Regions from separate parts of the Mucilaginibacter sp. P19 genome, predicted to be linked through region 1. Evidence: riboswitches for the same ligand, from Rfam matches in the RefSeq annotation. Region 1 holds a riboswitch; the other holds the start of a gene.
What was found. Region 1 has a riboswitch for cobalamin ahead of metE (5-methyltetrahydropteroyltriglutamate--homocysteine S-methyltransferase). Riboswitches for the same ligand answer to the same signal wherever they lie in the genome.
Positions count from the first base shown of each region.

Region 2: linked by a shared signal. The riboswitch ahead of ACQ86K_RS13765 (TonB-dependent receptor) and the one ahead of metE (5-methyltetrahydropteroyltriglutamate--homocysteine S-methyltransferase) in region 1 are both predicted to bind cobalamin.

Region 1 is NZ_CP192586.1:3,673,585-3,678,194, reverse strand. It holds gene ACQ86K_RS17855 (MFS transporter) at 1-902, shown strand, start outside; gene ACQ86K_RS17850 (MFS transporter) at 1,000-2,412, opposite strand; cobalamin riboswitch at 2,533-2,723, shown strand; partial or broken gene metE (5-methyltetrahydropteroyltriglutamate--homocysteine S-methyltransferase) at 2,897-4,610, shown strand, end outside.
Region 2 is NZ_CP192586.1:2,846,122-2,850,731, reverse strand. It holds gene ACQ86K_RS13775 (DUF6580 family putative transport protein) at 1-370, opposite strand, end outside; gene ACQ86K_RS13770 (TonB-dependent receptor plug domain-containing protein) at 422-1,870, opposite strand; gene ACQ86K_RS13765 (TonB-dependent receptor) at 1,867-2,373, opposite strand; cobalamin riboswitch at 2,494-2,686, opposite strand; gene ACQ86K_RS13760 (class A beta-lactamase-related serine hydrolase) at 2,729-3,988, shown strand; gene ACQ86K_RS13755 (SRPBCC family protein) at 4,054-4,610, shown strand, end outside.

The DNA of each region.
Region 1 (4,610 bases):
CGCTTATTGTGGTAGGGAAGAGGGCATACTTTGTAGATATGTACTCGGGCGAGCAGCTTAAACATTATACAAGTCTTTTTTCTATCATCTGGGCAACCGCGCCTATTGTAGCGCCTTTTATCGGAGGTTACCTTGAAGCTGCCTTTGGCTGGGAATCCAACTTCCTTTTCCTGGGGATAGCCACTCTTTCACTACTTGTTTTAGAGCTGGTATACGGTGGCGAATCATTAAAAAATTATCACCCGTTCAAAGCCAAAAGTATTCTGCAGGTTTACCTGGCTACCATTAAAACCCGTGATTTTTCCCTGGGCCTCATCCTGATCTCCCTGAGCTATGCCATGCTGGTGGTGTATGGTATGAGCAGCCCTTTTATAATTGAGCATGTATTTCATTTGTCGCCTGTGGTAACCGGTTATTGTTCGCTGCTTTCGGGGGTATCATTGATGGCGGGCGGTATTATTTCAAAAACCCTCATCAGGAAGCCGCTTATCAAAAAAGTATCTATAGCGCTTGCACTGCAATTAGGCTTTGCCGCTTTAATGGTGTTCACAGCAGGGATTAAAACAAATTTATTTACGCTGATGGCATTTACAGCATTGGTTCACCTGTTATCTGGCTTTATATTCAATAATATATTTGCTTACTGTTTAGGCCGGTTTTCAAAAAATGCGGGTATTGCAAGCGGCGTGACCGGCGGCTCACTTTATATTATCACTTCATTTTTTAGCTATGGAATTGTAAATATTATGGCTATCAAAAATCAGCAGTTATTAGGAACCGCTTATTTATCGTTCGCGATACTGGCTGTTGTTACACTGATGCTTTTCATCAAAGCGAGGGCTTCGCAGCAAAAACAAGAAGAAGCGGCTGTTATTTTAGCTGCTGAGGTAGCTGTTGTATAAGGAATAAGATTCCCTGGTTTCATATAACTTTATGATGGAATAATGGAAGCCGGTAAGGAATTATCGGCTTCCATTTTGGTGTGTGATATCAGCAGTTTTATCTTTTTAGTCCTTTTACAATTAATAACATGGCGAAAGCGGTTAAGCCGATGGATATGGCTGCGCTTTTGGATACGGCGCCTAAAATGGCCAGTGTGCCTCCTGCAGCCATTGCACCAAAAACGGCTACACCTATGGCACCCGCTGTTTGCCTTGCCGTGTTTAATATAGCCGAGGCAGTTCCTGATAATGTTTTATCTACACTTGATAAAATACCATTGGTCATGGCTGGTACAGCAAGGCCCATACCCATCGGGATAACCAGGAAAGGCAGGAATAGTTCAAGATATGGGGTATGCTCGTGAGCTATGAATAAACCCGCAAAGCCGGCGGCAAACATGATGAGGCCAACAATGATAGGTTTACGGATGCCGTAGCGGTTAACGATGCGGCCGCTAATCACATTGGAGATCACAAAGCCTACAGTAAGCGGAAGAAATGCCAGCCCGGCCATAATGGATGGATAGTTTAGTACTTTTTGCAGATAAAGGCTTAAAATAAAAACGCTGCCATAGTAAGATCCGTTTAAAACCGCACCGAGTATTAAAAGTGCATTAAACCTCGCTGACTTGAACAGATGGAATGGCAGCATTGGATGTGCTGTTTTGCCTTCAATCCATAAAAAAAGACCGAAAATCAATAAACTCAAAATAAGCCCTCCCCAGATTAGTACATGGCTTAATCCAAGCCGGGGTATTTCAATAATTACACTAATGAGCGTGGTGACTGATAGCATCCAGGTGAGTTGTCCGGGCAAATCAAAACTCCTCTTGCTTGTTTTTGTCATTTGCGCCATTTTAAAACTCAGGATATAACCAATTATGCAGATTGGGATGTTAACAATAAAAATGAAACGCCAACTGCTGAATGCTATCAGGAAGCCACCAATAGTGGGGCCTGCCGCCATGGCAGCGCTTCCGGCAGCTGTCCACAAGCCTACGGCCCGCGTGCGTGTTTGTGGTGTATGTGCAAACTGGTGATTGAGCAATGCAAGCGAGCTTGGGATCATCATAGCAGCCCCAATTCCCTGGGCCACACGGCAAATGATAAGCGTAATTGCATCAGGGGCCAAACCGCATCCTGCTGATGCAATACCGAAAATGATCATGCCAATCTGGAAGATCTTTTTTGATCCTAATAGGTCGCCGAGGCTACCTGCCGACAGCATGAGTACTGCAAATGCAAGCGTGTATGCGTCAATTACCCATTGCAGGGTGCTGATACCCGCATGATATGCTTTTGCAATTTCAGGTAGTGCAATATTAACGATAGAAACATCAAGTTGTGCTACTACAAAGGCCAAACTGGTAGTTAATACCGCCCAGCCAAAGCCCGGAAGGTTTGAATGTGTTTTCTGATCCATATAGAAGCTGCCAAAGGTAAGGATCAGTTTGCATCTGGTATGGTACAATTCAACGTTTTATAGGTTTACGCGTTTATTGACCATGATATAGCCTACAATTTCACCAATAAAATAACCTGAATATTCAGCCGGCATATCATTATATTTGCCCCGATAGTTCTTTACTTTACTTCATCAACCGGTATAGGTTTTACTTAATTGTAGATTAATAGGGAATCGTGTGTAAATCACGAACTGTCGCGCAACTGTAAGTAACACAAAGGTTTTTGCCAGTAATGTCCACTGTCCTGATGAAAGGGATGGGAAGGGCGGCAAAAATGTTACAAGTCAGGAGACCTGCCTAATACTGAATTGACAATGCTTTCGCGGTATGAAGCTTGGTCTGGGTTATGATTACTTGCCTGTTGGGTCCATGACCTGTTATGACAGGCTGTGCCCATATATTCTCTCCATTTTTACATATCACCAAAGTATTACGAAGCTTAGCTAAAAGGGCTTTTAACCGATTTATTCATTTAATCAATTAAAAGAGATGCTAACGCAAAATTTAGGCTACCCGCGTATTGGTAGCCGGCGCGAATTGAAAAAAGTCTGCGAAAACTACTGGGCAGGCAAAACGGGCTTAAAAAATGTGCTTACCGTGGGTAAATACATCAGGGAAGAGAACTGGCTGCTGCAAAAGAAGCCGAGATCGACCTCATCCCATCAAATGATTTTTCATTTTATGACCAGGTGCTGGATCATTCACTGATGTTTGGCGCTATTCCTAAACGCTATCATGAAGTGATCAGTCAAAAAGGCAATACCGAGCTCGATCTGTATTTTGCTATGGCCCGCGGCTATCAAAAAGATGGATTGGATGTGGTAGCCATGGAAATGACCAAATGGTTTGATACCAATTACCATTACATAGTACCCGAGTTTTATAAAGACCAGCAGTTTAAACTGTTCTCCACCAAAGTTATCGATGAGTTTTATGAGGCTAAACAGTTGGGCATCGTTAGCAAGCCGGTATTGCTTGGCCCTGTATCGTACCTGTTGTTAGGTAAGGAGAAAGAGGCTGGTTTCGATAGGATAGACCTGATCAAAAATCTGCTGCCTGTTTATTTTGACATTCTGAATAAGCTTAAAGCTTTAGGTGCCGAATGGGTTCAGTTTGATGAGCCGTTTTTAGCACTTGATTTAAGCGAAAAACAACAAGAGGTATTTAAAGATACCTATAAGCAATTGAGGAAGGAATTTCCTTTTCTGAAGATAGTTTTGGCAACTTATTTTGAACGCCTGGGCGATAACACTCAATTAGCGGCAATTTTACCTGTTGATGTTTTACATGTCGATTTAGTGCGGGCGCCTCAGCAATTGAATGAAGTAATGGAGCATCTGCCCCAAAAAACTATCCTTTCTTTAGGTGTTGTTGACGGGCGCAATATCTGGAAAAATGATTTTGTTAACTCGCTGGTCATTATAAAGAATGCGAAGGATAAATTAGGTGCCGACCGCGTTTGGATAGCCCCTTCATGCTCATTGATCCATTCGCCATGCGATCTGCAAAATGAAACCAACGATGAAGTGCTTACTCCCGAAATTAAGCAGTGGCTGGCTTTTGCGCGGCAGAAAATAAACGAAGTGGTATTGCTGAGCAACTTATCGGAAGATGTGGTGAGCGATAGCAGCCTGCATCAACTGGCAAAAAACCGGCAGGCAAACGAGGCCCGCCGAACATCTGCACTGATCCATAACCCAGCGATTAAACAGCGTGTAAGCGCCATCACCGAAAATGATGCAAAGCGTATAAGTGCTTTTCCTGCACGCAAAGAACAGCAGCAGCAACTGCTTAACCTGCCGCTTTTTGCCACCACAACTATTGGTTCGTTCCCGCAAACCGCCGAAGTACGAAGCTGGCGTGCCCAATTAAAAAAAGGCGCGATAACCCCGGGGGAGTATAATAAACTGATAGCTACCGAAACTGAAAAGGCTATAAAATGGCAGGAAGAAATAGGGTTGGATGTGCTGGTACATGGCGAGTTTGAACGTAATGATATGGTTGAGTACTTTGGCGAACAACTGGCCGGTTTTACCTTTACACAAAATGGCTGGGTGCAAAGCTATGGCAGCCGCTGTGTTAAGCCACCGGTTATTTATGGCGATGTATCAAGGCCACAGCCTATGACGGTAAAATGGTCGGCTTATGCGCAATCACTAACCTCAAAATGGATGAAGGGTATGTTAACCGGCCCGGTAACTAT
Region 2 (4,610 bases), 830 kb from region 1:
ACCAGTGAATCAAAACTGTAGCGATTGAGCCTAAAAGCACACTAACAACATTTACCCTTTCAAGCATAGTACCAACAAGTACCATGAATGCAAAGCATAGGTAAACCCAGACTGCTCCACCATACCATAAAGTTAACTTTGAAGTATACAGGTAATTGATTATGATATCGGTTGAAAACAGCGTAAGCAACACTGTTGCATAACCTTTCCACTTTGAGGTAAAATAAGCACCGCCAAATAATGCAATAGCACCTACCGGATTGAAATTACTCAATTCTTTATACTTAAATGCTAAAAGCCTGAATGCGGCAGCAACCAGGATCATCAGGATCAGGAACAGGTTGCGGTTGGTGTTATCTTTTGCGGTCATGATTTTATATATGGCGTAAAATTACTTAATAATCCGAATAATAAGCAAACGCTATTTAATTTGATACCTGGCGCCAAGCATGAAGTTGATACCGCGTGTGTTATATCCTAACCAGTCTACGTACTTAGTATCCAAAACGTTGTTCAAGTCACCAAAAACATTTAAATTTTTAGTTGCCTTGTATTCCAGATGCAAATCTACCAGGTTATAATGTTTCAACGTGATCACACGTGAAGGATAAGTTGAAAAATCCTGATCGGTACGGCTACCTGTATATTTGTAGTTAACGCCTACCTCGAAATCACTTAAAACATCATAGCTGATATTGGCCCCAAAAGTGCTCTTAGGCCTGCGGTAAAGGTTACTGGTTTGAACTCCGGCTTCATCGGTAAGTTTACCTGTTACATAAGCGTAATACGCAGATGCATGTATTTTGCTGTCGCGATATTTTAACTCAGTTTCAAAGCCTTTATCTTTTTGCTCTTGACCGTTTTTATAGAAAGAAGCGTACGGCGGCTGCGATTCAGAGAAAAAGTAAATTACATCTTTAGTATTACGCTTGAAAAACTGCGTATTGAATGACAATGTATTTTTAACAATTTCCCAATCAAAACCTGCTTCGTATGATGTGGTAATCTCGGGATTTAATTTAGGATTGCCATATTGCGAAAACAACTGATATAGCGAAGGCGACCTGAACGCTGAAGCTATTGTACCGAAAACTTTAAACTGATCGGCAAGGTATAAAGATGGATTGATGGTGTAGGTAAACTTATCGCCATATTTGCTATGGTTATTGTACCTGCCGCCTAACTCCATATGAAAGATATCGTATTTAAAAAACAACGATGTATAAGCGCTGAAGATGTTATTAGCAGCATCGCCGGCTTTAATAATGCTTGGCACACCCGGATAAGCTGTCGACTCATACAAGCTGTACTGGCTTGTGTTGCTGTATTTAAAGGCCGCGCCGCTGGTAATATCAAAATACTTATTCAATTCATAATTAAACACAGCTTCGGCATTGGTTATACGTCCTGTATTTTTTGTAACCTGGTGGGTTCCGCCATTGTCAGACGGAAGGTTGGTGAAATCATTTTGAACCGTATTTTGCGACAGGTTCACGTTGAGGTTACCTTTAGGCAAAATCAGTTTTGCACCTACGCCACCAAATAAAAATGTGTTTTTATACGTGTAATCGTTATCATTAGTAAAAGCACCATAAGGCAGGTCGCCGGTGTTGTGGCTTACCTGCAGGTTTCCATTAAGAATAAATTTAGATGAGACATTTTGGCTCAGGTTCACACTGGCCGAACGTTGGTGAAAACCATCTTTCTTAAAATCGCCTTTGCCAGTGGTATCTGTAGCCGCGGCAAAGCCTTTTGAATCGGTATTTGACAGGTTAATGGCTATGCCTGTATTTTTCACCTGTCCAATTAATGAGGCCGACTCTTTAAACGTATTATAGCTGCCGCCTGTTAACTGCAAACCACCGGTCAATCCCTGTTGTTTAGCTTTTTTGTGATGATATTAATAACGCCTGCTACAGCATCAGAACCATAAAGCGTTGAACCACTTCCTTTCAAAATCTCGATATGATCTATCAAATCCACCGAAAGGGCATTAAGATCATAGCTGCCGTCTATACCGGATGCGTTATTTACCGGGAAGCCATCAACCAGGATAAGGGTATTGCCAGTTGAAGCTCCGCGTAGGAAAACCGATGTGCTGATACCGGGGGCATTATTTGCACCTGAAAAAGTTATACCGGCAACCGTATTTAATAATTGAGGTAATGATTTACCCTGCGATTTATTGATTTTATCTGCAGAGATTATTGTAACAACGCGGCCAATGTCTGACAGTTTTTTAGGCGAACGGCTTGCAGTTACTACTACCGTATTGAGTGTGCGTGTGGTATCCTGTGCATATGCTGCTGAGGTAGATAAACCAACAGCTAACAAACCGAATCCCAAAGTAATTTTAGCGTACTTTTTTTCCATGTATGATTGATATGTGTAAAATAATAATGCAGCCTTAATAGCATACACGGAAATGAATAAAATGAAAACACGCCAAACGAAGAGCATTCACATTCAAGCTTCAATCCCCGAAAGCTATGAATAACATATAACGCCTTGGCAGGTCTTCTGACTTGCTCCCCTTTTGCCTGGCCTTCCCCCTGTTTACAGAAAGTGACTTTATAGATTTGGCAACGGTTATGGAACTTACAGCTGCGGGACAGTTACGGATTTACACCGTATTCCCTTTTAATTCATTAAGCAAATAATGAAACCTAAAGCGCTGCAAAAGTACAATAAGTATCCGTTAACCTCAAATTACATAACTATATTTATCATGATGAAATATCTCTGTATTTTACTGCTGATCATGAGCACACTTAACGGTTTTGCCCAACAACCCGATACCGTTTTTCTGAAGGGCTTATTACATGAACATCCTGAATTATTTTCAGGTATCCTAAACCACCCCACACAAAATGAAGTACAGATACTATACACCCGGATAGACAGGGATAGAAACAATATTCCTCACTTTACCTCATACAGTTATCGCGTTAATGCGCATCATTATTTTTATCCAGCAAGCACAGTAAAACTCCCTGCAGCCATATTTGCCCTTGAAAAGTTGAATGAGCTGAAGGTGCAAGGTTTAAACCCCAAGTCGGTGATGATTACAGATAGTTCATTTGCCGGCCAAACCAAGGTACGTGTGGACACATCATCTGCAACAGGTCTCCCATCTATTGAAAACTACATTAAAAAAATCTTACTGGTGAGCGATAACGATGCGTACAACCGCCTGTACGAATTTGTTGGCCGGGCGGAGATCAATCAAAAACTAAAAAAATATCACCTTAATAACACTCGTATTGTAGGCAGGCTGGCTATTGGCGATGCGGGAGAAAGTACCCAGCACACCAACCCTATCAATTTTTACAACGACGATAAATTGGTTTATCACAAGCCTACACTATATGATGCTTCAAACTATCCCATGAACCTGGAAAACATGCTTCAGGGCAAAGCCTACTTAGATAGCAGCGACCGGCTTGTGAATAAACCGCTTGACTTTTCTGAAAAGAACGTTTATGCCCTCGCCGATCAGCAGATGGTACTTAAAAGATTGTTATTTCCGGAAACTTTTCCTCAAAAACAACGCTTCAATTTAACTGCGGATGATTATCGCTTCATTTACCGTTACATGAGCACCTTCCCTACCGAAAACACCAAACCCACCTATAACCGCCCTGAATATTTCCCGGCTTATTGTAAGTTTTTGTTTTATGGCGGGGATAGTACAGCGGCTATTAACCCCAATATCAGGATTTTCAATAAAGTTGGCGACAGTTATGGTTATGATATTGATAATGCCTATATCGTAGATTTCAAAAATAAGGTAGAGTTTATACTCAGTGCTGTTGTACAGTCAAACGAAGATGGCGTACTGAATGATAATAAATATGAGTACGCCACTGTATGCCTGCCTTTCCTGAAAAACCTTGGCCAGGTAATATATCAATATGAGTTAAAACGTCCCAAAAAGCATCTACCCGATTTAACTAAATTTAAATTTAACTATAGTCAAAAGCAATAAAATTCACTTCGGGAAAACTTAGTAGCGCAAAGGGTGTTTTAAAAACGACAACTATTTAAAAACCTATGGCAACTACAATAGTAAAATATACCGACAACTACCCCGTGCTTTACGGCGACGACCGTATAAATCTGAATTGGCCCGAGCGTTTTACGTCTATAGCGGGAGGCATGAAACTCGGCTTTTCTGGCTTTAAAAACATTTTCAAGAACCCGTTTGCAAGCATTGTTAAGATAGGCGCAGGTGGCTACCTGTTAAACAGGGGCATCACAGGGCATTGTGAGCTTTACAAACGTATTGGTAAACTATCCACCAATCCCATAAACGTAAATATTCGTTCGTCGTTTATTGTGAATAAACCCCGGCAAAAGGTTTATGAATTTTGGCGCAAGCTGGATAACCTGCCCCTTTTTATGAAACACCTGGAAAGTGTGGAGGTCATCGACTCTAAATATTCACACTGGGTTTTGAAGCTTCCCAAAAATGTAGCTACAATCAGCTGGCATGCCGAAATTGTCCATGACGAACCTAATGAAGTGATCGGCTGGAGTTCGCTGTCTGATTCGATGATTAATAATGCGGGTAAAATTCGTTTTCAGGATACGGTTGACGGACAAGGTAC